DNA from 4 places in the Streptomyces rectiviolaceus genome. Region 2 is predicted to be linked to each of the others. Evidence: riboswitches for the same ligand, from Rfam matches in the RefSeq annotation. Region 2 holds a riboswitch; each other region holds the start of a gene.

Region 1 (7,207 bases), on a different contig from region 2:
CGCCGTTCGTGGCGATGCTCTGGGTGAGCTCCTACGCGAAGGTCGAACCGACCTTCATCGGCATCCCGTTCTTCTACTGGTACCAGATGCTGTGGGTGCTCATATCCACGCTTCTCACCATGATCGCGTACAAGCTGTGGCAGCGTGACCAGCGCGCCCGCAAGGCCGAGCAGGCCCAGGGGGGTGCGACCCGATGAACGAGCTCGCAGCGGACACGGGCGGCATCAACGGCATCGCCCTCGCCGTCTTCATCTTCTTCTTCGCCGCCGTCACGGCGATGGGCTTCCTGGCCGCGCGCTGGCGCAAGGCCGAGACCGAGAGCCTGGACGAATGGGGCCTGGGCGGACGGTCGTTCGGCACCTGGGTCACGTGGTTCCTGCTCGGCGGCGACCTCTACACGGCGTATACGTTCGTGGCGGTCCCTGCGGCGATCTACGCGGCGGGCGCGGCCGGCTTCTTCGCTGTGCCGTACACGATCCTCGTCTACCCGCTGATCTTCACCTTCCTGCCGCGCCTGTGGTCCGTGTCGCACAAGCACGGATACGTGACCACATCGGACTTCGTGCGCGGGCGCTTCGGCTCCAAGGGGCTCTCACTGGCCGTCGCGGTCACCGGCATCCTCGCCACGATGCCGTACATCGCACTCCAGTTGGTCGGCATCCAGGCCGTGCTCGACGTCATGGGCGTCGGCGGTGGCCCTGACACGAACTGGTTCATCAAGGACCTGCCGCTCCTGATCGCGTTCGCGGTGCTCGCCGCGTACACGTACTCGTCGGGTCTGCGCGCCCCCGCGCTGATCGCGTTCGTGAAGGACGGCCTGATCTACCTCGTCATCGCCGTCGCGATCATCTACATCCCGATCAAGCTCGGCGGCTTCGACGAGATCTTCCAGGCGGCGAACGACAAGTTCTCAGCGAGCAACGAGGCGGCGGGCAAGCCCGTCGCGGGCCTCGCGCCGGGCCATGCCGGGCAGTGGACCTATGCCACGCTCGCGCTCGGCTCCGCGCTCGCGCTGTTCATGTACCCGCACTCGATCACGGCGACGCTCTCCTCCAAGAGCCGCAACGTGATCCGCCGCAACACCACGATCCTGCCGCTCTACTCGCTGATGCTGGGCCTGCTCGCGCTGCTCGGCTTCATGGCGATCGCGGCCGGGGTGAAGGTCGAGAACGGGCAGCTGGCGATCCCGCAGCTGTTCGAGACGATGTTCCCCGACTGGTTCACCGGCGTCGCGTTCGCGGCGATCGGCATCGGCGCGCTCGTGCCCGCGGCCATCATGTCGATCGCGGCCGCGAATCTCTTCACCAGGAACATCTACAAGGACTTCCTCAAGCCGGACGCGACACCCTCGCAGGAGATGAAGGTCTCCAAGCTGGTCTCGCTCCTGGTGAAGGTCGGCGCGCTCGCCTTCGTCCTCACCATGGACAAGACGGTCGCGATCAACTTCCAGCTCCTGGGCGGCATCTGGATCCTGCAGACCATGCCCGCGCTTGTCGGCGGCCTGTTCACGCGGTGGTTCCACCGCTGGGCGCTGCTCGCGGGCTGGGCGGTCGGCATGGTCTACGGAACCGTCGCCGCGTACGGCGTCGCGTCGCCGACGCAGAAGCACTTCGGCGGCTCGTCCGACGAGATCCCCGGCATCGGCGAGATCGGCTACATCGGCCTCACGGCGTTCGTCCTGAACGTGGTGGTCACCGTGGTCATGACCTTCGTCCTGCGCGCCATGAAGGCCCCTGACGGGATCGACGAGACCTCTCCCGGCGACTACACGGCGGACGCGGGCGACCCGGGCGTCGTGGAGGAGCTGCCGCCGGCCACGGTGGGAGCGCCCGGCGGGCACTGAGCCTCTTCTGTACGCGGTACGAGCGCGGGCCGCCGGATTCCTCCGGCGGCCCGCGCTCTTGCGCGTCGCCTACGAGGCCTACTAGTCCTACGCGGCCTTGTAGAGCTTCGTGCGGACCCGCTGTGCCGCCCGGGCGGCCGAGGAGATCGTCAGGGCCTTGTCGGTGCCCCCTCGCACGATGACGAGCACACCGCCGACCCGCATCCCGACCTCGTACTCCGCAGTGCCGTCGTACTCGTCGCCGCCGGTGGTCCGCGTGGTCTCGATGACCGCCTCGTCGCCCAGGCCCGGCAGCTTCCCTGCCTCGTGGTGCTCGGTGACCGGGGCCGCCTCCGTGTCGACGGCCGCGGCGGGGCACACCTCGTTGAGCTGGAGTCGCAGCGCGAGGTAGCGCTCGGCCCGCGCGGCCGGCATCGAGACCAGGCGCTCGAAGACGTAGGGATCGCCCTCGTCGACCTCTCCGGGCCGGGGGCGCACCGTGTGCTCGGCGCTGGCGCCCCGCATGCGCCACAGCTCCTCGCGCGCCTCCTTGCCGGGTGCGCAGGAGCCCCAGTCGCCGCCGCCGAAGTGCCGGTTGAACAGCCCCAGGGTCGCCTCGGACGCCTCTGCCTTCGCCCCGACCGCCTTCGCCGGAAGCAGCGCCGCCTTCAGCTCGGCGTCCGTGAAGACCTTCCCGGGATCCGCGTCGCCGTCGACACCGGGCGCCGTGGTCGGCTTCGGGGTCCGCGCAGGCTTCGACCCCGCCTTCTCACCGGCCTCCCCGCACCCGGTGAGCAGCATCACCAGCGCCGCGGCACAGGCCGCACCCCGTCCCCGCACAGCGACTCTCCCTGTTCGGCCATCAGTTCGGCCGCCACCCTAGGGGATACGCACGCCGACACAAGATGTGGGGTTGCCGCCGAGAGCCAGCACAAGATGTATGCTCGTGCTCGCTGTCGCCGCAGGGGAATCCGGTGCAAGTCCGGAACTGTCCCGCAACGGTGTATGAGTACGCATTTGTCGTGCTCGCAAGTCCGAAAACCTGTCGACAGCGCGCCCGTTCCGACCGGTCCGGGTGCCAACGACGTCCGGGCCTCGTGGAATGGGCTGGTGGACGCGGAGCGCAGCCCTGCCCAGGGGCGGCCCCCGTGTGTCACTCACCCCTCCTCCCCAAGGCTCAGAGCCGAGCGAGGGAGTGCTCCACGTGACCATCGCGCCAGCCGAACCTGCGTCAGCGCAGACCACCGACGGTCAGCAGACCGCCGACGGCCCAGGAACCGCGCTGCTGCGTACCCTGACCGACCTCACCGCCGACCTCCCCGACGCCGACCCCGGCAGAGTCGCGGCCGCCGCGCTGCGCGGCCGTTCGGCCAGGGCCGATGTGGCGGAGCTGCGGGAGCTGGCGACCGAGGCCGCCGCGGGGCTCATCTCCGAGGACCCGACCTACTCGCAGCTCGCGGCCAGGCTCCTCAGCCTCAGCATCCGTGACGAGGCCGCGTCGCAGGGCGTGCGCTCCTTCTCCGACTCGGTCGCCGTCGGGCACCGCGAGGGCCTGATCGCGGACCGTACGGCAGCGTTCGTCACCGACCATGCGGAGCACCTCGACGGTCTCGTGGAGGCGGCCCTGGAGGACGGCGCCGACTTCCGCTTCGGTTACTTCGGCCTGCGCACCCTGCACAGCCGCTATCTCCTTCGCCATCCGATCACCCGGCAGGTCATCGAGACCCCGCAGCACTTCATGCTGCGCGTCGCGAGCGGCCTCGCCGAGGACGAAAGCGTCCGCGCGGTGGACGAAGTCGCCGCCCTGTACCGCCTGATGAGCCGCCTGGACTACCTGCCGTCATCGCCGACGCTCTTCAACTCCGGCACGCGCCACCCGCAGATGTCCTCCTGCTACCTCCTCGACTCCCCGCTGGACGAGCTTGACTCCATCTACGACCGCTACCACCAGGTCGCGCGCCTCTCCAAGCACGCGGGCGGCATCGGCCTCTCGTACTCCCGCATCCGCGCCCGCGGTTCGCTGATCCGCGGCACGAACGGCCACTCCAACGGCATCGTGCCGTTCCTCAAGACCCTGGACGCCTCCGTCGCCGCCGTGAACCAGGGCGGCAGGCGCAAGGGCGCCGCCGCGGTGTACCTGGAGACCTGGCACTCCGACATCGAAGAGTTCCTGGAGCTGCGCGACAACACCGGTGAGGACCAGCGGCGCACGCACAACCTCAACCTCGCGCACTGGATCCCGGACGAGTTCATGCGCCGGGTCGCCGCGAGCCAGGACTGGTCGCTGTTCTCGCCCGCCGACGTGCCCGAGCTCGTCGACCTGTGGGGCGACGAGTTCGACGCCGCGTACCGCAAGGCCGAGGCCGCCGGGCTCGCCCGCAAGACCATCCCCGCCCGTGACCTCTACGGCCGCATGATGCGCACCCTGGCACAGACCGGCAACGGCTGGATGACCTTCAAGGACGCCGCCAACCGCACCGCCAACCAGACGGCGGAGCCCGGCCACACGGTCCACTCCTCCAACCTCTGCACGGAGATCCTGGAGGTGACGGACGACGGCGAGACGGCCGTCTGCAACCTGGGTTCGGTGAACCTCGGCGCCTTCGTGGACACGGCCGCCGGTGACATCGACTGGGAGCGGCTCGACGAGACCGTCCGCACGGCCGTCACGTTCCTCGACCGCGTCGTCGACATCAACTTCTACCCGACCGAGCAGGCCGGGCGCTCCAACGCCAGGTGGCGTCCGGTGGGCCTGGGCGCCATGGGTCTGCAGGACGTCTTCTTCCAGCTGAAGCTGCCCTTCGACTCCCCCGCCGCGCGCGCCCTCTCGACGCGCATCGCCGAGCGGATCATGCTCGCCGCGTACGAGGCGTCCGCCGACCTCGCCGAGCGCAACGGCCCGCTGCCCGCCTGGGAGAAGACCCGCACCGCGCGCGGCGTCCTGCACCCCGACCACTACGGCGTCGAGCTGACCTGGCCGGAGCGCTGGGCCGCGCTGCGGGAACGTATCGCCGTCACCGGCATGCGCAACTCGCTGCTTCTCGCCATCGCGCCGACCGCCACGATCGCGTCCATCGCGGGCGTCTACGAGTGCATCGAGCCGCAGGTCTCCAACCTCTTCAAGCGCGAGACGCTGAGCGGTGAATTCCTCCAGGTCAACGCCTACCTGGTCCAGGAGCTGAAACGGCTCGGCGTCTGGGACGCGCAGACCCGCGAGGCGCTGCGCGAGGCCAACGGCTCGGTGCAGGGCTTCAGTTGGATCCCCGCCGAGGTGCGCGACCTCTACCGCACCGCGTGGGAGATCCCGCAGCGCGGCCTGATCGACATGGCCGCCGCGCGCACGCCGTACCTCGACCAGGCGCAGTCCCTGAACCTGTTCCTGGAGACGCCGACCATCGGCAAGCTCTCCTCGATGTACGCGTACGCGTGGCAGCAGGGCCTGAAGACGACGTACTACCTGCGTTCGCGCCCGGCGACCCGCATCGCCCGCGCGGCGGCGGGCCGGAGCGAGTCCGCCGAGCCCGCCCCCACCCCCGGCCCCTCCCCTGTACCTGCCCAGGCCACGGCCGAAGACGCCGTCGCCTGCTCCCTGGAAAACCCCGAGTCCTGCGAGGCCTGCCAGTAATGAGCTCCACGACCAACGCCGAGAAGAACCTCCTCGACCCGGGCTTCGAGCTGACCCTGCGCCCCATGCGCTACCCCGACTTCTACGAGCGCTACCGGGACGCGATCAAGAACACCTGGACCGTGGAGGAGGTCGACCTCCACTCGGACGTCGCCGACCTCGCCAAGCTCTCGCCCGGCGAGCAGCACATGATCGGCCGCCTGGTCGCGTTCTTCGCGACCGGCGACTCGATCGTCTCCAACAACCTCGTGCTCACGCTCTACAAGCACATCAACTCGCCCGAGGCACGGCTCTACTTGAGCCGCCAGCTCTTCGAGGAGGCCGTGCACGTCCAGTTCTATCTGACGCTGCTCGACACCTACCTGCCCGACCCGGAGGACCGCGCCGCGGCCTTCGACGCGGTCGAGGAGATCCCCTCCATCCGCGAGAAGGCGGAGTTCTGCTTCCGGTGGATGGACTCCGTCGAGAAGATGGACCAGCTGGAGAGCAAGGCCGACCGGCGCCGCTTCCTGCTGAACCTGATCTGCTTCGCCGCGTGCATCGAGGGGCTCTTCTTCTACGGTGCCTTCGCGTACGTCTACTGGTTCCGCTCGCGCGGTCTGCTGCACGGCCTCGCCACCGGCACGAACTGGGTGTTCCGCGACGAGACGATGCACATGAGCTTCGCCTTCGACGTGGTCGACACCGTCCGCAAGGAGGAGCCCGAGCTCTTCGACGACGCGCTGCAGACGCAGGTCACGGACATGCTCAAGGAGGCCGTCGAGGCCGAGCTGCAGTTCGCGCGCGACCTGTGCGGTGAGGGCCTGCCCGGCATGAACACCGACTCCATGCGCGAGTATCTGCAGTGCGTCGCCGACCAGCGGCTGCAGCGGCTCGGGTTCGCGCCGGTCTACGGCTCCTCAAACCCGTTCTCGTTCATGGAGCTCCAGGGTGTCCAGGAGCTGACCAACTTCTTCGAGCGGCGCCCTTCGGCCTACCAGGTCGCGGTCGAGGGTTCGGTCTCCTTCGACGACGAGTTCTAGGACCTCAGACTGCCGCGAGCTGCGTGGGGCGCGGGGGGCCTCACGCAGTTCGCGGTCGATCCGGCGGTCGTGGACGTATCCGACCAGCGCGGGTGCGGCCAGCAGGAGGAAGACGGTCAGGACGGTCACGTATCCGAGGAATGTGTTCATGTCCTCACTGTCCTGCGCGCCGGACACAAGCGTCAGTGGCAGGACTGCCACACACCATCGACTTACTGCCAACCCTGCGGCACACTGTCGAGCATGCTGAAGAACGTGGCCGTCGTGCTGCTCGACGGCGTCAATCCCTTCGAACTCGGCGTCGTCTGCGAGGTGTTCGGCCTCGACCGGAGCGACGAGGGTCTTCCCGTGTACGACTTCGCGGTCGTCGCCGCGGAGGACGGGCCCCTGAGCAATCACGCCGGGTTCTCGATCACCACTCCGTACGGCCTCGACCGGCTCGAGGAGGCCGACCTCATCGCCGTGCCCGCGGGCCAGTCGTTCGTGCACCGGGCCTACCCCGATGAACTGCTCGCCGCCCTGCGCCGCGCGGTGGACCGCGGGGCGCGCGTCCTCTCCGTCTGCTCCGGCGTCTTCGTGCTCGGGGCCGCGGGGCTGCTCGACGGACGCCGCTGCGCCGTGCACTGGCAGCACTCCACGGAGCTCGCGGTGCGCTATCCGCGCGCCAGGGTCGAGCCCGATGTCCTGTACGTGGACGAGGGTCCGGTCGTCACTTCGGCGGGCACCGCCTCCGGGATC
Region 2 (7,207 bases):
GCCCCGCCGACGTCGTGCGGGCCGTCGGGGCAGGCGGGGTCGGGGGCTGCCGGGTCGCAGGAGAAGCGGCATCCTGCGACGACGGGAACCTGCGGCAGCAGAGCGGAAAGTGCCCGCACGGCGGTGGACTTGGCGGTCCCCTTCTCCCCGCGGACGAGCACGCCGCCGACAGCGGGCGAGACGGCGTTGAGCAGCAGGGCGAGCCGCAGGTCGTCCTGCCCGACGAGAGCGGTGAACGGATAGGGGGTACTCACAAGGCCTCCATTACGTGATGCGGGGCGGGGCAGGGGACAGCGGGTCTCGCCCGTCCCCCTCCGCCGGTCATGAGGGTGCCCCCGGTGCGATGAAGGGGAGGCCGGACGGGGGGCCGTTCTCGATCAGACCGAGCAGCGCGTCCGTGTCCGCGTGTTCCTCGATCAGGTCGCCGAGCAGGTCGAGCTGCTCCTCGCGCAGTGCGCCGAAGCTGGTGTCGGGCGCGGGCACGAAGCGGCGCCCCGCGGCGCGGGCGACCTCGGTCAGGAAGCGGCGCCGGAACGCGTCGCTCTCCAGGGAGCCGTGCCAGTGCGTGCCCCACACCTCGCCGACGCGGCAGCCGTCCAAGAAGGGCTCTCCGCCCAGGACTTCGGCGACGCCGTGATGGATCTCGTACCCCTCGACGGGTTCGCCGAGCGCCTCGCCGACCGGCCGTGCGAGGGTCTTCTCGCGTGCGAACCGCACCCGCACGGGCAGCAGTCCGAGCCCGTCCACGGTCCCCGCACGCGACTCGACGTCATCCTCGATACGCTCGCCGAGCAGCTGGAAGCCGCCGCAGATCCCGAGCACGGGTCGCCCCTCGGCGGCGCGCCGCGCGATGGCGTCCGCGAGACCGCGCTCGCGCAGCCACTCAAGAGCGCGGACGGTGCCGCGCGTCCCCGGTACGACCACGAGATCGGCGTCGACGAGCTCATCGGCCCGGTCCACGAACCGCACGACGACGCCCGGTTCGGCGGCCAGGGCGTCCACGTCCGTGAAGTTCGACATCAGAGGCACGGCACAGACGGCGACCCGCAGCACGTCATCACCGACCGGGGGAGCGACGGCGGACTCCCTGACGGCACCCCGCAGGGACACCCGAAGCCCGTCCTCCTCGTCGATGCCGAGGCCGTGCTGGAACGGCAGCACACCGAACGTACGCCGCCCGGTGAGCCCGAGAAGCATGTCGAGCCCGGGTTCGAGCAGCGAGACGTCGCCCCGGAACTTGTTGACGAGATACCCGGCGACCAGCTCCTGGTCCTGGGCGCTCAGCAGCGCGGTCGTACCGAAGAAGGAGGCGAAGACGCCACCCCGGTCGATGTCGCCGACGACCAGGACGGGGAAGCGGGCGGCCCGCGCGATCCCCATGTTCACGATGTCCGTACGCCGCAGATTGATCTCGGCGGGACTGCCCGCGCCTTCACAGATCACGGCGTCATAGCTGCCCCGGAGCTCCTCCAGGCATCCCACGACGGTGGAGAGCAGCGCTTCCTGCCGTCCGCCGTGGTAGCCGCGCGCGGTCATCTCGCCCACGGGCTTGCCCATGAGGACGACCTGGCTGCTGCGGTCACTGCCCGGCTTGAGCAGCACGGGGTTCATCAGCGCGCTCGGCTCGACCCTGGCGGCCTGTGCCTGCATGGCCTGGGCCCGCCCGATCTCGGCACCTTCGCGCGTGACAAAGGAGTTGAGGGACATGTTCTGCGCCTTGAAGGGCGCGACGGAGACCCCCTTGCGGGCCAGCCACCGGCAGATCCCGGCGGTGACGACGCTCTTCCCCGCGTCGGATGTGGTCCCGGCAACGAGCAGTCCACCACTCATGAGGCGCCGCCTTTCCGCATAGTGCTCACCGCTGCGGCGACCCCCAGGGCCAGCAGCCCGACCCGTCGCGACAACCGCACGGCCCGCTCGATGTCCGCCACTTCGACGGCCCGCCCGCCCGTGTTCAGGACAGGCCGGTGTTCCACCCGGCCTCCGTACGAGAGGGTCCCCCCGAGCCTTACCCCCAACGCCCCGGCGAAGGCGGCCTCGACGGGCCCCGCGTTGGGGCTCGGATGCTTGGCGGCGTCCGCACGCCAGGCCCGCAGGGCTCCCCTCGGAGCATCCCCGGCGGCAGCCGCGAGCACCGCGGTGAGCCGGGCGCCCGGCCACCCCAGAACATCGTCGAGCCGCGCGGAAGCCCACCCGTACCGCCGGTACTTCACGGACTTGTGTCCGACCATGGCGTCGAGCGTGTTGACGGCCCGGAAGGCGACGAGCCCCGGCACCCCGCCGACGGCGCCCCACACGAGCGCCCCGACCACAGCGTCGGAGGTGTTCTCGGCGACGGACTCGACCACGGCACGCGCGATGCCGTCGGCGTCCAGCGACCGCGGATCCCGCCCGCACAGATGCGGCAGCCGCTCCCGCGCCACCTCGACGTCCCCGGCGGCGAGCGCACCGCCGATGGCCCGCGCCTCACGTCCGAGGGAGGTGCCGCCGACCACGGCCCAGGTGGAGGCGGCGGTCAGCGCGACGGACGCGGCGCGTGAGTCACGTACAAGAGAAGAGACCAGGACGGCGGCACCCGCCGCGCCCCCGGCACACACCACGGCATGCAGGGCGCCCCATCCGCGGTGGTCACGCCACAGCACACGCTCGACAGCGCCCGCCGCCCGGCCGAACGCGGCGACCGGGTGCCCGCGGCGAGGATCGCCGAGGAGCAGATCACCGAGGAGGCCGGCGGCGGCGCCGTACGCGAAGTCGCGATCGGCACACATGGCTTCAGCCGACCGGTACGTGGAGGAGAGCGAGGGGCCCGGCCTGGACGGGCAGGGGCACAGAGACCGGCAACGGGCGGCCGCGCATGGCGATATGTCCTCACTCAGGGTGTCCGCGCCCTGGTTCGACGTGACCGGCGGCGAGAGTTCCTGGCTTCCGAGGGGTCGTCTCCTCGATGACAGTGGCGGGACCGCGCCGGATTCGCACCGGCTTCCTCTCCTGCCGCCGTAATGGCTCCGGCAGTCCACCACGCCCGCGAACGCCCGTCAACTTGCCGTTGACCTGGGACGGGAGAGTGTGCCGAGGCCCACATGGGGCCGGTTTATCCCTAGGCCTGGAAATTGAACTTTCCTAGACTGGAACACGACAACCGGAGAGCGGTCCAGGAGTGATTCGGTCCGGGTCGGTACGTGGTGTGGCGGTTCTCGGCGGACCTGTGGGCCCTCCAAGATCACGGCGCTATCGTGCGGGACGCAGGCTCTCTGGTAGGGGGAGGTCGGCGTGTCCCATGGGAGTTCGTCCGGACGGTCCTGGTGCAGGAGCAGCCACAGCGGGGACGAAGGAGACTGCGTCGAAGTCGCCTTCGTGCGGGAGGCGGTGATCGTCCGTGATTCGCAGAACCCGTCGGGGCCGCGCGTCGTCTTCTCTGTTGAGCGTTGGCAGGCGTTCCTGAACGCTCTCGTCGGCGACGGGGGAGAGAGAGGGGGGACAGGATGACCGAGCATCATCTCGCCGAAGTGCGGCACCTGGTGAACGGTGTGCACGGGGGGAAGCGGAAGGCATCCGGGGTTGTCGTGGTCGTGGCGGGGTGCGTGCTGCTCGGTGCGGCCGCCACCCTGGTCGGCGCGGCGGCCGCCCTTCTGGTCGAGGGGACGGCGGCGCGGCTGGCCGTCTGGGCACTCGCGGCCGCGGTGGCCGCGGTGTCCATGGGCCTGTGGTGGGGATTCGCCGAGTTCAGGCAGGATCGTCGGCCTTGGGCTGGGGCCGCTGAGCGGGAACCACAGCGCGGCGGTCGTCGCTGAGCGCGGGCGTAGTCCCTGTCTGCGAGATCAGCTTGGCGAGCTGGCGGCTCAGCGCGATCACAGGGGTCGAGAAGACGGCGATCACCGAGCCGACCGTCCAGAAGCCCGTCATGCCGACGGCGCCCAGGACGACGAGCACTCCCGTGAGCGTCAGCAGCAGGACGAGTATGCAGCCGGTGCAGTAGACGACCCTGGTCGTGAACATCCGGACGTTGTCGTCCGTGCGATGGCGGTCCAGCGTGTCCATCCGGTCCGTGCGGTCCTGGTCGGCCATCGCTTCGCGGACGAGCTGGTTGTAGGAGGGGCCGTCGGCCGGTGTCTGTCCGAGAGCGGCGCTGCCGGTGGCATCGGCGGTCGAGCCTGCGGGGCTGCCGGTGGAGGCCCCACCGGCACCTTGCGCACCACCCGAACCACCGCTCGGCCACGGCGCCTGCCTGATGGCCGCGAGAACCCCCTGCCACCACTCTCGCAACGCGGCTGGCATCTTGAGGCCTCCTCGCTCCTCCCGGACTCCTTGGGGCCGGGAGGTCAGCTGCTGTCAATGCCGTCCCTGATCTGATTGATCAAGTCGATGGCCTGCTCCCCGGCGTACGCGGTCTCGCGGAGAGATTCGAAGCACTCCTGGTGACGCACGATCAGCTCGTGGTCGTCACGGATCGACTGGTTTCCCTGGGCTTCCAGGTACAGCAGGTCCTCGTCGTCGAGGAAGCCGAGCAGGATGAAGCTGCTCAGGGTGGAGTAGTGGGCGCCCGCCGTGAACGGCAGCACCTGGAGGGACACCTTCGGGCGCGTCGAGATGTCGATGAGGCGCTGCAACTGGGCGCGCTGCACGCGTGGTCCGCCGATCTGCCGGTGCAGCGCGGCCTCGTCGACGACGAAGAACGTGAACGGCGGGTTCTCGCGCTCCAGGGCGCGCTCCTGGCGCGCTGTCCGCAGCTCTACGATCCTCCGTGCCCGCGCCTCGTCGACGCGGGGGGCGAGGAGCGCCATCGCGTACTCGTCCGTCTGCAGAAGGCCGGGCACGATGATGGGGTTGTACGTGCGAAAGGACGCTGCGGCGCTCTCGTACCCCAGGTACTGACTGAACTGCTGCCCGATGATGTCGTGGTAGGCGGCCCACCAGCTTGGGCCCTTGGAGCCGCGGGCGGCTTCTTCCAGCTCCGCGACGAGTTTCGGTTCCGTCGCCCCGTACTGCTGGAGAAGAGCGCGCAGATCGGTCACGGAGAGGCTGACCGTGCCCTGTTCGATCCTCATGATCTTGGACAGTGACCAGTCGAGGGCCTGGGCGGCTTGGCCCTGTGACTGCTCCGCGGCCTCGCGGGCCTTGCGGAGTGCGATGCGAAGCCTGCGGCGATTCAGGCTCGGGTCGACATCCCTCGACATGGTGGCTCCTCGCTGTCGTGATGGCTGCTGATCAATGACATAAGGCAGAGAGCGATATGTGCAGCCGACGCTAGCAGACAGCTCGGTGTCATTATGCCATATGTCACTTCGCCGCATCGCATGCGCTCGTACGTGTGAAAGGCGGGGCGAGCGGACACGAAAAAGCCGGGTGGGACGCACCCATGAGGTGCGTCCCACCCGGCTGTTCTGCCCGGCTCTTGTGAGGCCGAGGCCGTCGTCAGGCGACGATCAGATAGATCCCGTACGCCACGGCCGCCGCGCAGAGCGCGAAGCACACGTACGCGCCCGTGCGTGCCGCCACGGGGGTGGTGCCGCCCGCGGCGGATGAGGCGCCGGACGTTGCCGCCTCGCGCTTGGAGAGGCCGACGATGCCGAGGGTGAACAGGCCCACCAGGGCCACCGTCACCGCGAGGCTGACTCCGAACACGGAGCCGAGAGCTGCCCAGTCGATGTTCATGCTGAGTTGTCCTTACACCGTGGCGGGCCGGGCGGGGTCCGCCGCGGTGCCGGTCGGGGCCGGGATGGTGGCCTTGACGAGGTCGACGTCCGAGGTCGTCACGGCCGACCCGGTGGGCGGCGGCGTGACGGCGGCCATCGCGGTGGTCACGACACCGGCGGGCTCGTCGGCCGGGGAGCCGCCGATCTCGTCGTCGGCGACGTTCGTGTGGTCGACGGCGTTGCGGCGGGACAGCGTCCAGATGACGGCGGAGCCGCCGATCAGGAGCGCGGCGGTCACCGCGATGCCCCAGGGGCCCTGCTGGGTGAGGAACTCGGCCCCCGCGCCGACCAGACCGGCGGCCGGGAGGGTCAGACCCCAGGCGATGAACATGCGGGTCGCCGTGGACCAGCGGACCACACCACCCTTGCGGCCGAGGCCCGCGCCCATCACGGCGCCGGAGCAGGACTGCGTGGTGGAGAGCGAGAAGCCGATGTGCGAGGAGGCCAGGATGACCGTCGCGGCGCTGGTCTGGGCGGCGAAGCCCTGCTGCGGCTGGAGGTCGGTGAGGCCCTTGCCCATGGTGCGGATGATGCGCCAGCCGCCGAGGTAGGTGCCGAGCGCGATGGCGACACCGGCCGAGACGATGACCCACATCGGGGGGTTGGCGCCCGGGTTCAGGACGCCGCCGGTGACCAGGGCGAGCGTGATGATGCCCATGGTCTTCTGCGCGTCGTTCGTGCCGTGGGCCAGCGAGACGAGGCCCGCGGACGCGATCTGTCCGGCGCGGTAACCCTTGGCCGTGGCCCTGGTGTCGGTGTTGCGGCCGATCCGGTACGTCAGGCGCGTGGCCACCATCGCGGCGAGACCCGCCACGAGAGGCGCGGCCAGGGCCGGGATCAGGATCTTGGTGACGACGGTGCCGCCGTTGATCGACGACCAGCCCATCGACATGACAGCGGCGCCGATGAGGCCGCCGAAGAGTGCGTGGGAGGAGCTGGAGGGCAGGCCCACCAGCCACGTCAGCAGATTCCAGAGGATCGCGCCGACCAAGGCCGCGAAGATCACCTCTGTCTTCAGTCCGTCCTCGTTGACGATGCCGCCAGAGATCGTCTTGGCGACTTCGACCGACAGGAAAGCGCCGACCAGATTCAGCACGGCGGACATGGCCACCGCCGTCTTGGGCTTGAGAGCGCCAGTCGAGATGGTGGTAGCCATCGCGTTGGCTGTGTCGTGGAAACCGTTCGTGAAGTCGAACACGAGAGCGGTAACGATCACGATCCCGAGGAGAAGCGTGATGTGTTCCATTTACCCAGGCTTCTGTTGGACGTCAGTGGCAAGTGGAACGTAGGCAACCTGGGTGAACGGAAAGTGAACTGGGCCGGGCCGTGCGGTGACCCAATTCGGGGCACCGCCGCTCCGGTTCCGCCGCGGCCCTGACGAAGGTCGCCCGGAGGGGCGGTGCGGGGCCCGGAATCCGGGCTTCCAAGGGTGCCTGACTACCCTCGGGCAAACCTCTTCAGCTGGTTCATCGAGCCGTTGAAGAGATTCTGATCACCCGGCAGCCTGCCGCTGT
Region 3 (7,207 bases), on a different contig from region 2:
GAGCCAGGAACTCGGCTACGACCCCAGCGCGATCGTCGGCCTGGTCGACGACCTGGAACGCCTCGGCTTCGTCGAGCGCCGCCCCGCCCCCGACGACCGCCGCCGCCGCATCGTCGCCCTCGCCCCGGCGGGCCACGACTTCCTGCGCGACTCCGACGAGGTGGCCCGCGGCGTCACCGACGAACTGCTCGCCCCGCTCGGTCCGCAGGAGCGGGAGATGTTGCATGTGCTGTTGTCTCGGGTGGCTCATACGGATGGGGGCTGAGGGCGTCCCCACGGAACGGGGCGGCCATTCGCCCTCGAATGGCCGCCCCGTCCCGCTCGTTCGGGTCAGGAACCCGAAGGCAGCTCCGCCCTCACCTCACGCGCCGCCGCGACCAGGTTCTCCAGGGAGGCTCGGGTCTCGGGCCAGCCGCGGGTCTTGAGGCCGCAGTCGGGGTTCACCCACAGCCGCTCGGCGGGGATGGCCTCAAGTCCCTTGCGCAACAGGGCCGCTGCCTCCTCGGTGCTCGGTACGCGCGGGGAGTGGATGTCGTAGACGCCAGGGCCCGCCTCGCGCGGGTAGCCGTGCTCGGCCAGTTCGCGGGCCACCTGCATGTGTGAGCGGGCGGCCTCCAGGCTGATGACGTCGGCGTCGAGGTCGTCGATGGCCTGGACGATGTCGCCGAACTCGGCGTAGCACATGTGGGTGTGGATCTGTGTGTCCGGGCGGACGCCGCTGGTGGTGAGGCGGAAGGATTCCGTGGCCCAGTCCAGGTACGCGGCGTGCTCGGCGGTGCGCAGCGGAAGCGTCTCGCGCAGCGCCGGTTCGTCGACCTGGATCACCGAAGTGCCTGCCGTCTCCAGGTCGTTGACCTCGTCGCGCAGGGCGAGGGCGACCTGGCGCGCGGTGTCTCCGAGTGGCTGGTCGTCGCGGACGAACGACCAGGCGAGCATGGTGACAGGACCGGTGAGCATGCCCTTGACGGGGCGTTCGGTGAGGGAGTTGGCGTACGAGGTCCAGCGCACCGTCATCGGCTCGGGCCGGGAGATGTCGCCGGCGAGGACCGGCGGGCGCACATAGCGGGTGCCGTACGACTGGACCCAGCCGTGCTGCGTGGCGAGGTAGCCGGTGAGCTGCTCGGCGAAGTACTGCACCATGTCGTTGCGTTCGGGCTCGCCGTGCACCAGGACGTCGATGCCCGCCTTCTCCTGGAAGGCGAGCACCTCGCGGATCTCGTTCTTGATGCGCTCCTCGTAGCCTGCCGTGTCGATACGGCCCGCACGCAAGTCGGCCCGTGCCGTGCGCAGTTCGGTGGTCTGCGGGAAGGAGCCGATGGTGGTCGTGGGCAGTTGCGGCAGGCCGAGCCGGGCCCGCTGGGCCGCCGCACGCTCCGGGTAGGCGTGGGCGCGGCGGGCATCGGCGCCCGTGACGGAGGCGACGCGTGAGCGTACGGCCGGGTCGTGGGTGAGGGCCGAGCCCGAGCGGGACGCCAGGTCGGCCCGGTTGGCGGACAGTTCGGCCGTGATGGCGCCCGTGCCCTGGGCCAGACCGCGGGCCAGCGTGGCGATCTCGGTGGTCTTCTGGTGGGCGAAGGCCAGCCAGCGGGCGATCTGCGGGTCGATGTCCCGCTCGGCGGTGGCGTCCAGCGGGACGTGCAGCAGGGAGCAGGACGCGGAGACGTCGACCCGTTCGGCGAGCCCCAGGAGCGTGCCCAGGGTGGACAGGGACTTCTCCAGGTCGTTGATCCAGATGTTGCGGCCGTTGACGACGCCCGCGACCAGACGCTTGCCGGGCAGCCCGCCGACGGCGGCGAGGTCCTCGAGCTGACTGGCGGCGGCCTCGGTGAAGTCAAGGGCGAGGCCCTCGACCGGCGCCTTGGCGAGCACCGGCAGCGCCTCGCCGAGCCTGCCGAAGTAGGAACCGACAAGAAGCTTCGGGCGGTCGGTGAGAGCACCCAGATCGCGGTAGGCGCGGGCGGCGGCGTTGAGCTCGGCCGGGGTGCGGTCCTGGACCAGGGCGGGCTCGTCGAGCTGCGCCCACTCGGCGCCCGCGGCGCGCAGGTCGGCCAGGACCTCGGCGTACACGGGCAGCAGGCGGTCGAGGAGCGTCAGCGGCTCGAAGTCGGCGGCCACGCCGGGCGCGGGCTTGGCGAGCAGCAGATAAGTGACCGGACCGACGAGGACCGGGCGGGCCGCGAAGCCCATCGCGAGGGCCTCCTTCAGCTCGGCGACCTGCTTGGCGGAGTCGGCGGTGAAGACGGTGTCGGGGCCGAGCTCCGGCACGAGGTAGTGGTAGTTGGTGTCGAACCACTTGGTCATCTCGAGGGGGGCCACGTCCTGGGTGCCGCGGGCCATCGCGAAATAGCCGTCGAGCGGGTCCGTGTCGACGGCCTCGCGGTGCCGCGGGGGGACGGCGCCGACCATGACGCTGGTGTCCAGGACGTGGTCGTAGTACGAGAAGTCACCGGTCGGCACCTCATGGATGCCCGCGTCGACCAGACGCTGCCAGGTGGACCGGCGCAGCTGCGCCGCGGTGTACCGGAGGGCGTCGGCGGTGACGCGGCCCTTCCAGTAGCCCTCGACGGCCTTCTTCAGTTCCCGGTCGGGGCCCTGGCGGGGGTAGCCGTACACAGTGGCCTGTGCTGCCGCGGCTGCGGACTTCGTTGTCACGGAAATCTCCTTCGCGAGATGACTCCTGAGATCCCGGTGACGGGACACGGACGCGAAGGGATGACGAACCGGGCGGACCGGACGCGCGCCACCGGCGCGGTGCTCCACCTGATCTGACGCCGACCCGCCCACGAGGTCACCGAGATGTCCGCACGTGAGGGGTCACGTACGGGCAACGGGCAGGTCTTCGGACTCGCGGGCACACCTGCCGAGACAGGTTCCTACTGGCCGTCGCTTCCCGGATCCGCGCTTGGATCCAGTGCGTATGACGGCGGTCGTTCCCACTCACCGCTGCGGGGCAGTCCCGGATTCCCACCGGGTTCCCTCTTACGACACCTCTGCCTGGCGGACAGGGCGAACCAGCTGCACTGGTCAGGCTAAGGGGTGGTCGGCCTCTTGGGCAGCACTGATCACATTCCGGACCGTGAGGTGAGACACGGACCCGCCCGGCGCGGGCGAACACGTGAACCGGCCGCGCGAACACGTGAAGGGGCGCGGAACAGATCACCACTCTGTTCCGCGCCCCGCTCACAGCAGCCGCGGGCCCCTCAGCCCAGCGGCGGACCCGGGCCCCTCAGCCCCGGTCGTAGATGTGGAACCCGCGGCCGGTCTTGCGGCCGAGCAGCCCCGCCTCCACCATGCGCCGGAGCAGCGGCGGCGGTGCGTACAGGGGTTCCTTGAACTCTTCGTAGAGAGACGCCGCGATGGAGGCGACCGTGTCCAGGCCGATCAGGTCCGCCAGCTTCAGCGGCCCCATCGGGTGCGCGCAGCCCAACTCCATGCCCGCGTCCACATCGGCGGCCGTGGCGAAGCCCGACTCCGTCATCCGGATCGCCGAGAGGAGGTAGGGGACGAGCAGGGCGTTGACGACGAAGCCCGCTCTGTCCTGCGACCGGACGACCGTCTTGCCCAGGGTGTGCGTGGCGAAGTCCTCGACGGCGGCGACGGTTTCTGCGGCCGTGTGCAGCGAGGAGACGATCTCGACCAGGGGGAGCACGGGGGCGGGATTGAAGAAGTGCAGCCCGAGGACACGGTCGGCGCGCCGGGTCGCCATGCCCAGACGCATGACCGGGATGGACGAGGTGTTGGTGGCCAGGATCGCCCCCGGGTCCTCGACGACCTTGTCCAGGGTGGCGAAGATCTCCGTATTCGCCGCGGTGTCCTCGACGACGGCCTCGACGACGAGCTGACGGTCGGCCAGGTCGTCGATGCTGCCGGTGAAGACCATGCGGGCCAGCGCGTCCTCGGCGCCGATGCGGTCCAACTTGCCGCGCTGCACGGCTCGTTCGAGCGATACGGCGACCCGCTCGCGGGCTGCGCGGGCGGTGAGGGCGTCGGCCTCGCAGACGACGGTGTCCAGGCCGGCGCGGGCGCACACCTCGGCGATTCCGGCGCCCATCTGGCCCCCGCCCACCACACCGACCCGGCGGATGGCCGCGGTCATGACTGTCCCTCCAGGTGACGCACGAGGTGGCGGCTGTAGGCATCCGTGGTGAAGAAGGCGGGCAACTCCCGTGCCAGCGCGGTCCGTTCGAAGAGACCGCGGATCTCGTCGAGGGGCGCCCACGGGTACTCCGCCCCCAGGGCGGCGAGCTCGTCCTCCACCACCTCCGACACCGCCTCGCGATCGACGGCCCGGTGGCGCAGCCACTGCCAGATCTGCACCCGGGCGATCTCGGCGGTGGCGGCGTCCTCCATCAGCCCGTACAGGGCGACGGCTCCCTGGCCGTGCAGCCATGCGGCGAAGTAGCGCAGGGCGACGGCGATGTTGGTGCGTACGCCCTCCGAGGTGGGCGGCGCGCTGATGCGGCGTACGGAGAGCAACCGTGCCGCCGTCACCTCGACGTCGTCGCGGGTGCGGTCGATCTGGTGCGGGCGGGTGTCGAGCACCCCGTCGAACACCTCGCGGCAGACGGGCACGAGCGCGGGGTGGGCGACCCAGGAGCCGTCGAACCCGTCCTCGGCCTCGCGTTCCTTGTCGAGCCGCACCCTGGCGAGGGCCGCCCGGTGGGCGTCGGGGTCCTTGCCGGGTACGTGAGCGGCCATGCCGCCGATGGCGTGGGCGCCCCGCTTGTGGCAGGTGCGCACCAGGAGTTCGGTGTACGCGCGCATGAAGGGGGCGGTCATGGTGACCTTGGCCCGGTCGGGCAGCAGGAAGTCGGTGCGGTGTCCGAAGGTCTTGATGAGGCTGAAGAGGTAGTCCCAGCGGCCGGCGTTGAGGCCCGAGCTGTGCTCGCGCAGCTCGTAGAGGATCTCCTCCATCTGGACGGCCGCCGTGATGGTCTCGATCAAGGCCGTGGCCCGGATCGTGCCGCGGGGGATGCCGATGAGGTCCTGGGCCAGGATGAACACGTCGTTCCACAGCCGCGCCTCGTCGCGGCTCTCCAGCTTCGGCAGGTAGAAGTACGGGCCGCGCCCCGCTTCGATCTGCCGCTGGGCGCAGTGGAAGAAGTAGAGGCCGAAGTCCACGAGGGACGCGGGCGCTGGCCGGCCGCCGATCTCCAGGTGCTCCTCGGTCAGGTGCCAGCCGCGCGGGCGGACGACGATGGTCGCGACCTGCTCGCCGAGCCGGTACCGCCTGCCGTACGGCGTGGTGAAGTCGATCCTGCGCTCGATGGCGTCGAGCAGGTTCAGCTGACCGCCGATGATGTTGTCCCAGGTGGGTGAGGTCGCGTCCTCGAAGTCCGCCATCCACACCTGGGCACCGGAGTTGAGGGCGTTGACCGCCATCCCGCGTTCCGGCGGTCCTGTGATCTCCACACGTCGGTCGGTCAGTCCGGGTGCCGGGGGCGCCACCTGCCAGGAGTCGTCCGCCCGTATGCGGGCGGTGGCGACGGAGAAGTCGAGCGGGGAGCCGGAAGCAAGGCGGGCTCCCACCCGCGTGCGCTCCTTGAGGATCTCCAGGCGGCGGTCGGCGAAGGCGTCGACGAGGCGGCCGACGAACTCCAGCGCCTCGGGAGTGAGGATCTCGTCGTGACGGTCAGCCGGTGCGCCGAGGACCTGAGCACGGCTTGTCGGAGCGGAGATGGTCATGCGGGTCTCCTCAGGGGGGTGTGCGGAAGTGGAGGCGCCCCGAAGGGGCGCGGGGCTGTGACACATGGGGCTCCGCCCCGTGGGCGCGCCCAGCCCCCACCGGCCCTCGGTTGTCGATGCGGTGATCCAGCGAAGCGCCCAAGCGCCTAGTGGAACTGCTCTTCCTCGGTGGATCCGGCAAGCGCCGTCGTGGAGGAGGCCGGGTTGACGGCGGTGGACACCTGGTCGAAGTAGCCGGTGCCGACCTCGCGCTGGTGCTTCACGGCGGTGAAGCCCTGCGCCTGCGCGGCGAACTCGCGCTCCTGGAGGTCGACATAGGCGGTCATGCCGTGCTCGGCATAGCCGCGGGCCAGGTCGAACATGCCGTGGTTGAGGGAGTGGAAGCCGGCAAGCGTGATGAACTGGAAGCGGTAGCCCATGGCGCCCAGTTCGCGCTGGAACTTGGCGATCTGGTCGTCGTCCAGGGCGGCACGCCAGTTGAACGACGGCGAGCAGTTGTAGGCGAGCATCTGGTCGGGGTGCTCGGCGTGGATCGCCTCGGCGAACTCGCGTGCCTGGGCGAGGTCCGGGGTGCCGGTCTCGACCCAGATGAGGTCCGCGTACGGGGCGTAGGCGAGGCCGCGGGCGATGACGGGCGCCATGCCGCTGCGCACCCGGTAGAAGCCCTCGGCGGTGCGCTCGCCCGTGACGAACTCGGCGTCACGCTCGTCGACATCGCTGGTCAGCAGGTTCGCCGCGAGCGCGTCGGTGCGCGCCACGATCAGCGTCGGCACATCGGCGATGTCGGCGGCCAGGCGGGCCGCGTTGAGGGTGCGGATGTGCTGGCCGGTCGGCACGAGCACCTTTCCGCCCAGGTGACCGCACTTCTTCTCCGAGGCCAGCTGGTCCTCGTAGTGGATGCCCGCGGCGCCCGCGGCGATCATCGCCTTGGTCAGCTCGAAGGCGTTGAGCGGTCCGCCGAAGCCCGCCTCGGCGTCGGCGACGATCGGCGCGAGCCAGTCGGTGGTGTCGTCGCCGCCCTCGGCGGTGGCGATCTGGTCGGCGCGCAGCAGCGCGTTGTTGATCCGACGGACCACCTGCGGCACCGAGTTGGCCGGGTAGAGCGACTGGTCGGGGTAGGTGTGCCCGGCCTGGTTGGCGTCGGCGGCCACCTGCCAGCCGGACAGGTAGATCGCCTGAAGACCGGCCTTGACCTGCTGGACCGCCTGGCCGCCGGTCAGTGCGCCGAGCGCGTGGATGTAGTCCTGCTCGTGCAATTGGCGCCACAGCCGCTCGGCCCCGCGCCGGGCGAGCGTGTGTTCCTCGCGGACGCTGCCGGAGAGCCTGACCACGTCATCGGCGGAGTAGGTGCGCTCGATGCCCTTCCACCGGGTGTCGGTCGCCCACCGCTGAGCCAGCTCCTGGGCCGTTGCCGTCGTCGTCCCTGCCTGTGATGCCATGACCGTCTCCTGGAGACTCGTAAACTATGCGAACGCCTGGCACTGAGTGCCGAGTGAATCTGGGATGCGGCCCGCCATGCGGA
Region 4 (7,207 bases), on a different contig from region 2:
CGACCCTCGAGCCGACGCCGCCTGTCGGCTCCGCCACGCCTTTCCCGGCGGCCGCCGGTACCGCGCTCGACCCGGCGCTTCGTGCGCTGACCGGGCAGTGGACCATCGACCGCCCGCACAGCCGCATCGGGTTCTCCGTGCGGCACGCGATGGTCACGACGGTGCGAGGTGCCTTCGCCGACTACGACAGCACGCTGTACTTCGACGGAGCCCGGCCCTCCGAATCGCGGGCCGAAATAGTCATCCGGGTCGGCAGCGTCGACACGGGTGTCGAACAGCGCGACGGGCACCTCGTCGGCGCCGACTTCTTCGACGTGCGCCGCCACCCGGAGATGGCGTTCCGCAGCACCGCCACGGTCCATGAGGGCGGGGAGACCTTCCGCATGGCGGGAGACCTGACCATCCGCGGCATCTCCCGGCCCGTCGAACTGCAACTCGACTACCTCGGCTCGGTCGTGGACCCGTTCGGCTTCGAGAGGGCGGGCTTCGACGGCACCACCACCATCGACCGCACCGACTGGGGCCTGGTCTACAACCAGCGCCTGGAGACCGGTGGCTCCATGGTGAGCGAGAAGGTCCGGCTGCAGTTCGACATCTCCGCCATCCGGTCCACGCCCGTGGCGTAGCTCGACGACGGCCCGAATGGCAGAGGGAGGGCCCCATCCCGACACCGGGATGGGGCCCTCCCTCTCGTTCGCAGGCCTGGAGGCCGGTGCTCAGTCCTCGCCCTCCAGATCGCCTTCCGTCTCCAGGTACGCCTGGCGCAGGGCCTCGATCACGGCCGGGTCCGGCTTGGCCCACATGCCGCGGGACTCGGCTTCCAGGAGGCGCTCGGCAATGCCGTGCAGGGCCCAGGGGTTGGCCTGCTTGAGGAATTCACGGTTGGTCGGGTCCAGGACGTACGTCTCGGTGAGCTTGTCGTACATCCAGTCGGCGACCACGCCCGTCGTCGCGTCGTACCCGAAGAGGTAGTCGACCGTGGCGGCGAGCTCGAAGGCCCCCTTATAGCCGTGGCGGCGCATCGCCTCGATCCACTTGGGGTTGACCACGCGGGCCCGGAAGACGCGCGATGTCTCCTCGACCAGGGTCCGGGTGCGGACCGTCTCGGGACGGGTGGAGTCGCCGATGTACGCCTCCGGGGCGCGGCCCTTCAGCGCGCGGACCGTGGCCACCATGCCGCCGTGGTACTGGAAGTAGTCGTCCGAGTCGGCGATGTCGTGTTCGCGGGTGTCGGTGTTCTTCGCCGCGACCTCGATCCGCTTGTACGCCGTCTCCATCTCCTCGCGCGCCGGGCGCCCGTCGAGTTCACGGCCGTAGGCATAGCCGCCCCACACCGTGTAGACCTCGGCGAGGTCGGCGTCGGTGCGCCAGTCGCGGGAGTCGATGAGCTGGAGCAGGCCCGCGCCGTACGTGCCGGGGCGGGAGCCGAAGATGCGGGTGGTGGCGCGGCGTTCGTCGCCGTGGACCGCCAAGTCCGCCTGGGCGTGGGCCCGTACGAAGTTCGCGTCGTCGGGCTCGTCGAGCGAGGCGGCAAGGCGCACCGCGTCGTCCAGGAGGCCGATGGTGTGCGGGAAGGCATCACGGAAGAAGCCGCTGATGCGCAGGGTGACGTCGATGCGCGGGCGGCCGAGCTCGTCCGCGGGGATCGCCTCCAGGCCTGTGACGCGGCGCGACGCGTCGTCCCAGACCGGGCGGATGCCAAGGAGCGCGAGGGCTTCGGCGACGTCGTCACCGGCGGTGCGCATCGCACTCGTACCCCACAGGGACAGGCCCACCGAGGTCGGCCAGTCGCCGTTGTCGGTGCGGTAGCGATCGAGGAGCGAGTCGGCGAGGGCCTGGCCGGTCTCCCAGGCGAGGCGGGACGGCACCGCCTTGGGGTCGACGGAGTAGAAGTTGCGGCCGGTCGGCAGGACGTTGACCAGGCCGCGCAGCGGGGAGCCCGAAGGTCCTGCGGGGACGAAGCCGCCCTCCAACGCGTGGACGGCGTGGTCCAGTTCGTCGGTCGTGGCGGCAAGGCGCGGTACGACCTCGCGGGCGGCGAAGTCGAGGATGTCGGCGACGGACTGCGGGTGCCCGTCGGCCACCCTCGCCACGGCGTCCGGGGCCCAGTCGGCGTCGTCCATCGCCTGGACCAGGGTGCGGGCCTTCGCCTCGACCTCGTCGGCGGTGGTGCGGGTGGCCGCCGACTCGTCGAGGCCCAGCGCCTCGCGCAGGCCGGGGAGCGACGCCGTGCCGCCCCAGATCTGGCGGGCGCGCAGGATCGCGAGGACGAGGTTGACGCGGTCGGCGCCGGCCGGGGCGCCGCCCAGGACATGCAGGCCGTCGCGGATCTGGGCGTCCTTGATCTCACAGAGCCAGCCGTCGAGATGCATGATGAACTCGTCGAAGCCCTCGTCCTCGGGGCGGCCTTCGAGCCCCAGGTCGTGGTCGAGCTTGGCGGCCTGGATCAGGGTCCAGATCTGGGCGCGGATCGCGGGCAGCTTCGCCGGGTCCATCGCGGCGATCTGGGCGTGCTCGTCCAGGAGTTGTTCGAGGCGGGCGATGTCGCCGTAGCTTTCGGCGCGCGCCATCGGCGGTACGAGGTGGTCGACGAGGGTGGCGTGGACGCGCCGCTTGGCCTGCGTGCCCTCTCCCGGGTCGTTGACCAGGAACGGGTAGATCAGGGGGAGATCGCCCAGGGCCGCGTCGGGGCCGCAGGCCGCGGACAGGCCCGCGTTCTTGCCGGGCAGCCATTCCAGGTTGCCGTGCTTGCCGAGGTGGATCATCGCGTCGGCGCCGAAGCCGTTGTCGTCGGCGGATGCGGCGATCCAGCGGTAGGCGGCCAAGTAGTGGTGCGAGGGCGGCAGATCGGGGTCGTGGTAGATCGCGATCGGGTTCTCGCCGAAACCGCGCGGCGGCTGGATGAGGATGAGCAGGTTGCCGCGGCGCAGGGCGGCAAGCACGATGTCGCCCTCCGGGTTGCGGGACCGGTCGACGAACATCTCGCCGGGGGCGGGGCCCCAGTGCTGCTCGACGGACTCGCGCAGCTCGGCGGGGAGGGTGGCGTACCAGCGGCGGTAGTCGGCCGCCGGGATGCGGACGGGGTTGCGGGCCAGCTGCTCATCGGTGAGCCACTCCTGGTCGTGGCCGCCCGCCTCGATCAGGGCGTAGATCAGCTCGTCGCCGTCGCCGGAGGCCAGGCCCGGGACCTCCTCCGTACCGAAGTCGTAGCCCTCTTCGCGGAGTCGGCGCAGCAGGGAGACGGCACTGGCGGGGGTGTCGAGGCCGACCGCGTTGCCGATCCGCGAGTGCTTGGTCGGGTAGGCGGACAGGACGAGCGCGATGCGCTTGTCGGCGGCCGGGATGTGGCGAAGGCGCGCGTGCCGGACGGCGATGCCTGCCACGCGGGCGGCGCGCTCGGCGTCGGCGACGTACGCGGGCAGACCGTCCTCGTCGATCTCCTTGAAGGAGAACGGCACCGTGATCAGGCGGCCGTCGAACTCGGGGACCGCGATCTGGCTTGCGGCGTCCAGCGGCGAGACGCCCTCGTCGTTGTCCTCCCAGTCGGTACGTGAGCTGGTGAGGCACAGCGCCTGGAGGATGGGCACGTCGAGGCCGCTGAGGGCGCCTGCGTCCCAGGACTCGTCGTCGCCGCCCGCCGATGCCTCGGCGGGCCGCGTGCCGCCCGCCGCGAGGACCGTGGTCACGATCGCGTCGGCGGCGCGCAGTTCATCGATGAGTTCGGGCTCGGGGGTGCGCAGCGAGGCGACGTACAGCGGCAGCGGGCGCGCTCCGGCGTCCTCGACCGCGCGGCACAGGGCCTCGATGAAGGCGGTGTTGCCGCTCATGTGGTGGGCGCGGTAGTAGAGCACCGCGACGGTCGGTCCCTCGACCTGACGGGCGGTGCGCTCCAGCGGGCCCCACGAGGGTGCGGGGGCGGGCGGCTCGAAGCCGTGGCCGGTGAGCAGGACGGTGTCGGAGAGGAACCGGGCCAGCTGCTCCAGGTTGCCGGGTCCGCCGTGGGCGAGGTAGGCGTGGGCCTCGGCGGCGATGCCGATCGGCACGGTCGATGCGGCCATCAGCTGGGCGTCGGGGGCCTGTTCGCCGGTGAGGACGACCACGGGGCGTCCGGTGGCCAGGACTTGGTCGAGTCCTTCCTGCCAGGCGCGCACGCCGCCGAGGAGACGCACGACGACCAGGTCGGCGCCGTCCAGGAGCTGCGGGAGGTCCTCGAGCGGGAGCCGGGAGGGGTTCGCGTAGCGGTAGTCGACCGGGCCGGCGGCGGCGCGGGCGCTGAGCAGGTCGGTGTCGGACGTCGACAGGAGCAGGATCATGCGGCGTCGGGCCTTCCTCGGGGTGTCCACGCCCCGGGTGGTGTCGATGGCGTCTCCCCTGCTCGAGCGGACGAGAGCTCGGGGAAGGGAGTTCCTGACTCACCCGGCATGTGCACCGGGCTCACAGTGGCGGGACCGCGCCGGAATCGCACCGGGCTTCCTCCCCTTGTCGCCGTCTGTGGCGACGACGGGCCGGCTGGCCCGTCGCTAGGAATACTAAGGGCCGATCAACTGCCGGGGGGCAGGCGGACCTGCTGCGATGGGTCGGTATGCTCGCCGCCATGCCCCCATCGGTCCCCTCGCCCGCGCTCTCGGGAGACGAGTCTGCCCGCGGCCGCGGCGACGCATGCCCCGGGACGCTGCGGCTGCACCGGGCGGACGACGGGGCGCTGGCCCGCGTCCGCGTCCCGGGTGGCCTGCTGACCGTGGGGCAGGCTGACGTGCTGCGGGACCTGGCAGAGCGTCTTGGAGACGGGGAGTTGCATCTCACATCGCGCGGCAATGTCCAGCTGCGCGGCCTTGGTGCGGACTGCGGGAGCGAACTGGCTTACCTGCTGGGCGAATCGGGGCTTTTGCCCTCAGAACTCCACGAGCGGGTACGCAACGTGGTGGCCTCCCCGCTCTCGGGACTCGACGACCGGGGCGAGCGCGACATTCGTCCGTGGTTGTCCGCCCTGGACGAGCTGTTGTGCACCAGCGACCGGGCCGCCGCCCTGTCAGGGCGGTTCTTGTTCGCGCTCGACGACGGCCGCGGCGATGTCGGAGCGCTCGGCGGCGATGTGACCCTGACGGCGCGGGGCGATGACGAGGCGCTGCTGCGGATCGGCCCGGTGCACGATGCCGTCCTGTTGTCTGCCGCGCAGGCACCGCGGGCCGCCCTCATCGCGGCCGAGACCTTCCTGGAGCAGGCGCCCGACGCGGGTTCCTGGCGGGTGACGGATCTGCCCGGCGGCGTCGGCCCCCTCCTCGACGCGGTCCTGCGCCGCCTGCGGGAGGCCGGGTTCCGCGTCACCCCCACCACCGGCCCGCTCCCCCGGGATGCGGCCGGGCCCGCCCTCGGTGTCGTGCCCGGCCCGCGCGACACGGCCGCGCTCTCCCTCGGCCTGCCCCTGGGCCGCATCAGCGCACCCCAGTGGCAGACACTGACGGACACCGCCCGCCACCGCGGCGGCGGCGAGCTGCGGCTGACCCCCTGGCGCGGAGTCGTCCTGCCGGGAGTCGACCGGCGCGAGGCCGCACAGCTCCTGGAAGATCTGGGGGCCGCCGGCCTCATCACCGGACCCGGCTCTCCCTGGACCGGAGTGGGTGCCTGTATCGGCAGGCCCGGCTGTGCCAAGTCCCTGGACGACGTACGCGCCACGGCGACAGCATCGTTGGGGCCCGTGGGGGCGCTGCCGGTGTACTGGTCCGGGTGCGAGCGCCGGTGCGGACACCCTCACGGGGAGTGGATCGACGTCGTCGCCACTCCCGACGGGCATCAGATCTCCCACGTACGCGGCGAGAAACGGGACGCTCCGGCGAGCATCCCCGGCAGCCCGGGCGCGGCGCTCGCCGCCGCCGTGGCCGCGGCCCGCCGCTGACCACACATGAACACATGATCAACCCCGCAACACCTGACTGTTCCATGCCCTATCAAGAGAGCGAACGCACTGTGCACCAGTACGAGAAGGACGGACCGGCGATCTACCGCCAGTCCTTCGCCACGATCCGCGCGGAGGCGGATCTGGCGGGCCTGCCCGCCGACGTCAGCCAGGTCGCGGTCCGCATGATCCACGCCTGCGGCATGGTCGACCTCGTACGCGACCTCGCTTTCACCCCGGACGTGGTGGCCCGTGCCCGCGAGGCCCTGCGGGCGGGCGCTCCCATCCTGTGCGACGTGGCCATGGTCGCGAGCGGCGTCACCCGCAAGCGGCTGCCCGCCGACAACGACGTGGTGTGCACCCTGTCCGACCCGGCGGTGCCCGATCTCGCGGCCAAGCTCGGCACCACTCGCAGCGCCGCCGCCCTGGAACTGTGGCGCGATCGCATGGAAGGCGCGGTCATAGCCGTCGGCAACGCGCCCACCGCGCTGTTCCGGCTGCTCGAAATGATCGAGGAGGGCGCACCGCGCCCCGCCGCCGTCATCGGTGTGCCCGTCGGCTTCGTCGGCGCCATGGAGTCCAAGGACGCCCTGGCCGCGCACGCGTCCGGCCTGGAGAACCTGATCGTGCGGGGCCGTCGGGGCGGAAGCGCCATCGCGGCCGCCGCACTCAACGCGATCGCCAGCGAGGAAGAATGAGCGTGAGCGAGCACACGACAGGCCGCCTTTACGGCGTCGGGCTCGGCCCCGGCGATCCGTCCCTCATGACCCTGCGGGCGGTGCAAGTCATCGGCGAGGCCGATGTCGTCGCCTATCACAGCGCCCGGCACGGACGGTCCATCGCGCGGTCCATCGCGGCCGAGCACCTGCGCGCCGACCACATCGAGGAAGCCCTGGTCTACCCCCTCACCACGGAGACCACCGACCACCCCGGCGGCTACCGGGGCGCGATGGAGGACTTCTACACCGAGGCGGCGGCCCGCCTTGCGGTGCACCTCGACGCGGGACGCACGGTCGCCGTCCTGGCCGAGGGCGACCCGCTCTTCTACGGCTCGTACATGCACATGCACAAGCGGCTCGCCGACCGCTATCCCACCGAGGTGATCCCCGGCGTCACCTCCGTCAGCGCCGCGGCCGCCCGGCTCGGCACCCCGCTCGCCGAGGGCGAGGAGGTGCTCACCATCCTGCCCGGCACCCTGCCGGAGGAGGAGCTGACCGCCCGTCTGGCCGCCACCGATGCCGCGGTGGTGATGAAGCTTGGCCGTACGTTCCCCGCGGTGCGCCGCGCCTTCGAGGCCTCCGGGCGGCTGCCCGA

What was found. A riboswitch is a leader RNA that binds a small molecule or an ion and turns the genes downstream of it on or off. The one in region 2 is predicted to bind cobalamin.
Region 1: linked by a shared signal. The riboswitch ahead of ABD378_RS41255 (ribonucleoside-diphosphate reductase subunit alpha) and the one ahead of ABD378_RS24230 (cobalamin biosynthesis protein) in region 2 are both predicted to bind cobalamin.
Region 3: linked by a shared signal. The riboswitch ahead of metE (5-methyltetrahydropteroyltriglutamate--homocysteine S-methyltransferase) and the one ahead of ABD378_RS24230 (cobalamin biosynthesis protein) in region 2 are both predicted to bind cobalamin.
Region 4: linked by a shared signal. The riboswitch ahead of cobN (cobaltochelatase subunit CobN) and the one ahead of ABD378_RS24230 (cobalamin biosynthesis protein) in region 2 are both predicted to bind cobalamin.

What each region holds. Positions count from the first base shown of each region.
Region 1 covers NZ_BAAAUG010000208.1:46,825-54,031, forward strand. The annotation lists gene ABD378_RS41240 (DUF3311 domain-containing protein) at 1-197, shown strand, start outside; gene mctP (monocarboxylate uptake permease MctP) at 194-1,843, shown strand; gene ABD378_RS41250 (hypothetical protein) at 1,931-2,662, opposite strand; cobalamin riboswitch at 2,763-2,886, shown strand; gene ABD378_RS41255 (ribonucleoside-diphosphate reductase subunit alpha) at 3,027-5,447, shown strand; gene ABD378_RS41260 (ribonucleotide-diphosphate reductase subunit beta) at 5,447-6,469, shown strand; gene ABD378_RS41265 (helix-turn-helix domain-containing protein) at 6,713-7,207, shown strand, end outside.
Region 2 covers NZ_BAAAUG010000085.1:18,490-25,696, forward strand. The annotation lists gene ABD378_RS24220 (putative cobaltochelatase) at 1-254, opposite strand, end outside; gene ABD378_RS24225 (cobyric acid synthase) at 322-1,830, opposite strand; gene ABD378_RS24230 (cobalamin biosynthesis protein) at 1,827-2,768, opposite strand; cobalamin riboswitch at 2,891-3,033, opposite strand; gene ABD378_RS24235 (DUF397 domain-containing protein) at 3,271-3,486, shown strand; gene ABD378_RS24240 (hypothetical protein) at 3,483-3,791, shown strand; gene ABD378_RS24245 (hypothetical protein) at 3,724-4,275, opposite strand; gene ABD378_RS24250 (helix-turn-helix domain-containing protein) at 4,320-5,174, opposite strand; gene ABD378_RS24255 (hypothetical protein) at 5,413-5,652, opposite strand; gene ABD378_RS24260 (inorganic phosphate transporter) at 5,665-6,939, opposite strand; gene ABD378_RS24265 (lysozyme) at 7,131-7,207, opposite strand, start outside.
Region 3 covers NZ_BAAAUG010000086.1:31,376-38,582, forward strand. The annotation lists gene ABD378_RS24475 (MarR family winged helix-turn-helix transcriptional regulator) at 1-265, shown strand, start outside; gene metE (5-methyltetrahydropteroyltriglutamate--homocysteine S-methyltransferase) at 331-2,652, opposite strand; cobalamin riboswitch at 2,814-3,031, opposite strand; gene ABD378_RS24485 (3-hydroxybutyryl-CoA dehydrogenase) at 3,227-4,096, opposite strand; gene aceB (malate synthase A) at 4,093-5,685, opposite strand; gene aceA (isocitrate lyase) at 5,832-7,124, opposite strand.
Region 4 covers NZ_BAAAUG010000022.1:377,440-384,646, reverse strand. The annotation lists gene ABD378_RS07535 (YceI family protein) at 1-626, shown strand, start outside; gene cobN (cobaltochelatase subunit CobN) at 717-4,313, opposite strand; cobalamin riboswitch at 4,383-4,534, opposite strand; gene ABD378_RS07525 (precorrin-3B synthase) at 4,583-5,893, shown strand; gene ABD378_RS07520 (precorrin-8X methylmutase) at 5,965-6,591, shown strand; gene ABD378_RS07515 (precorrin-2 C(20)-methyltransferase) at 6,588-7,207, shown strand, end outside.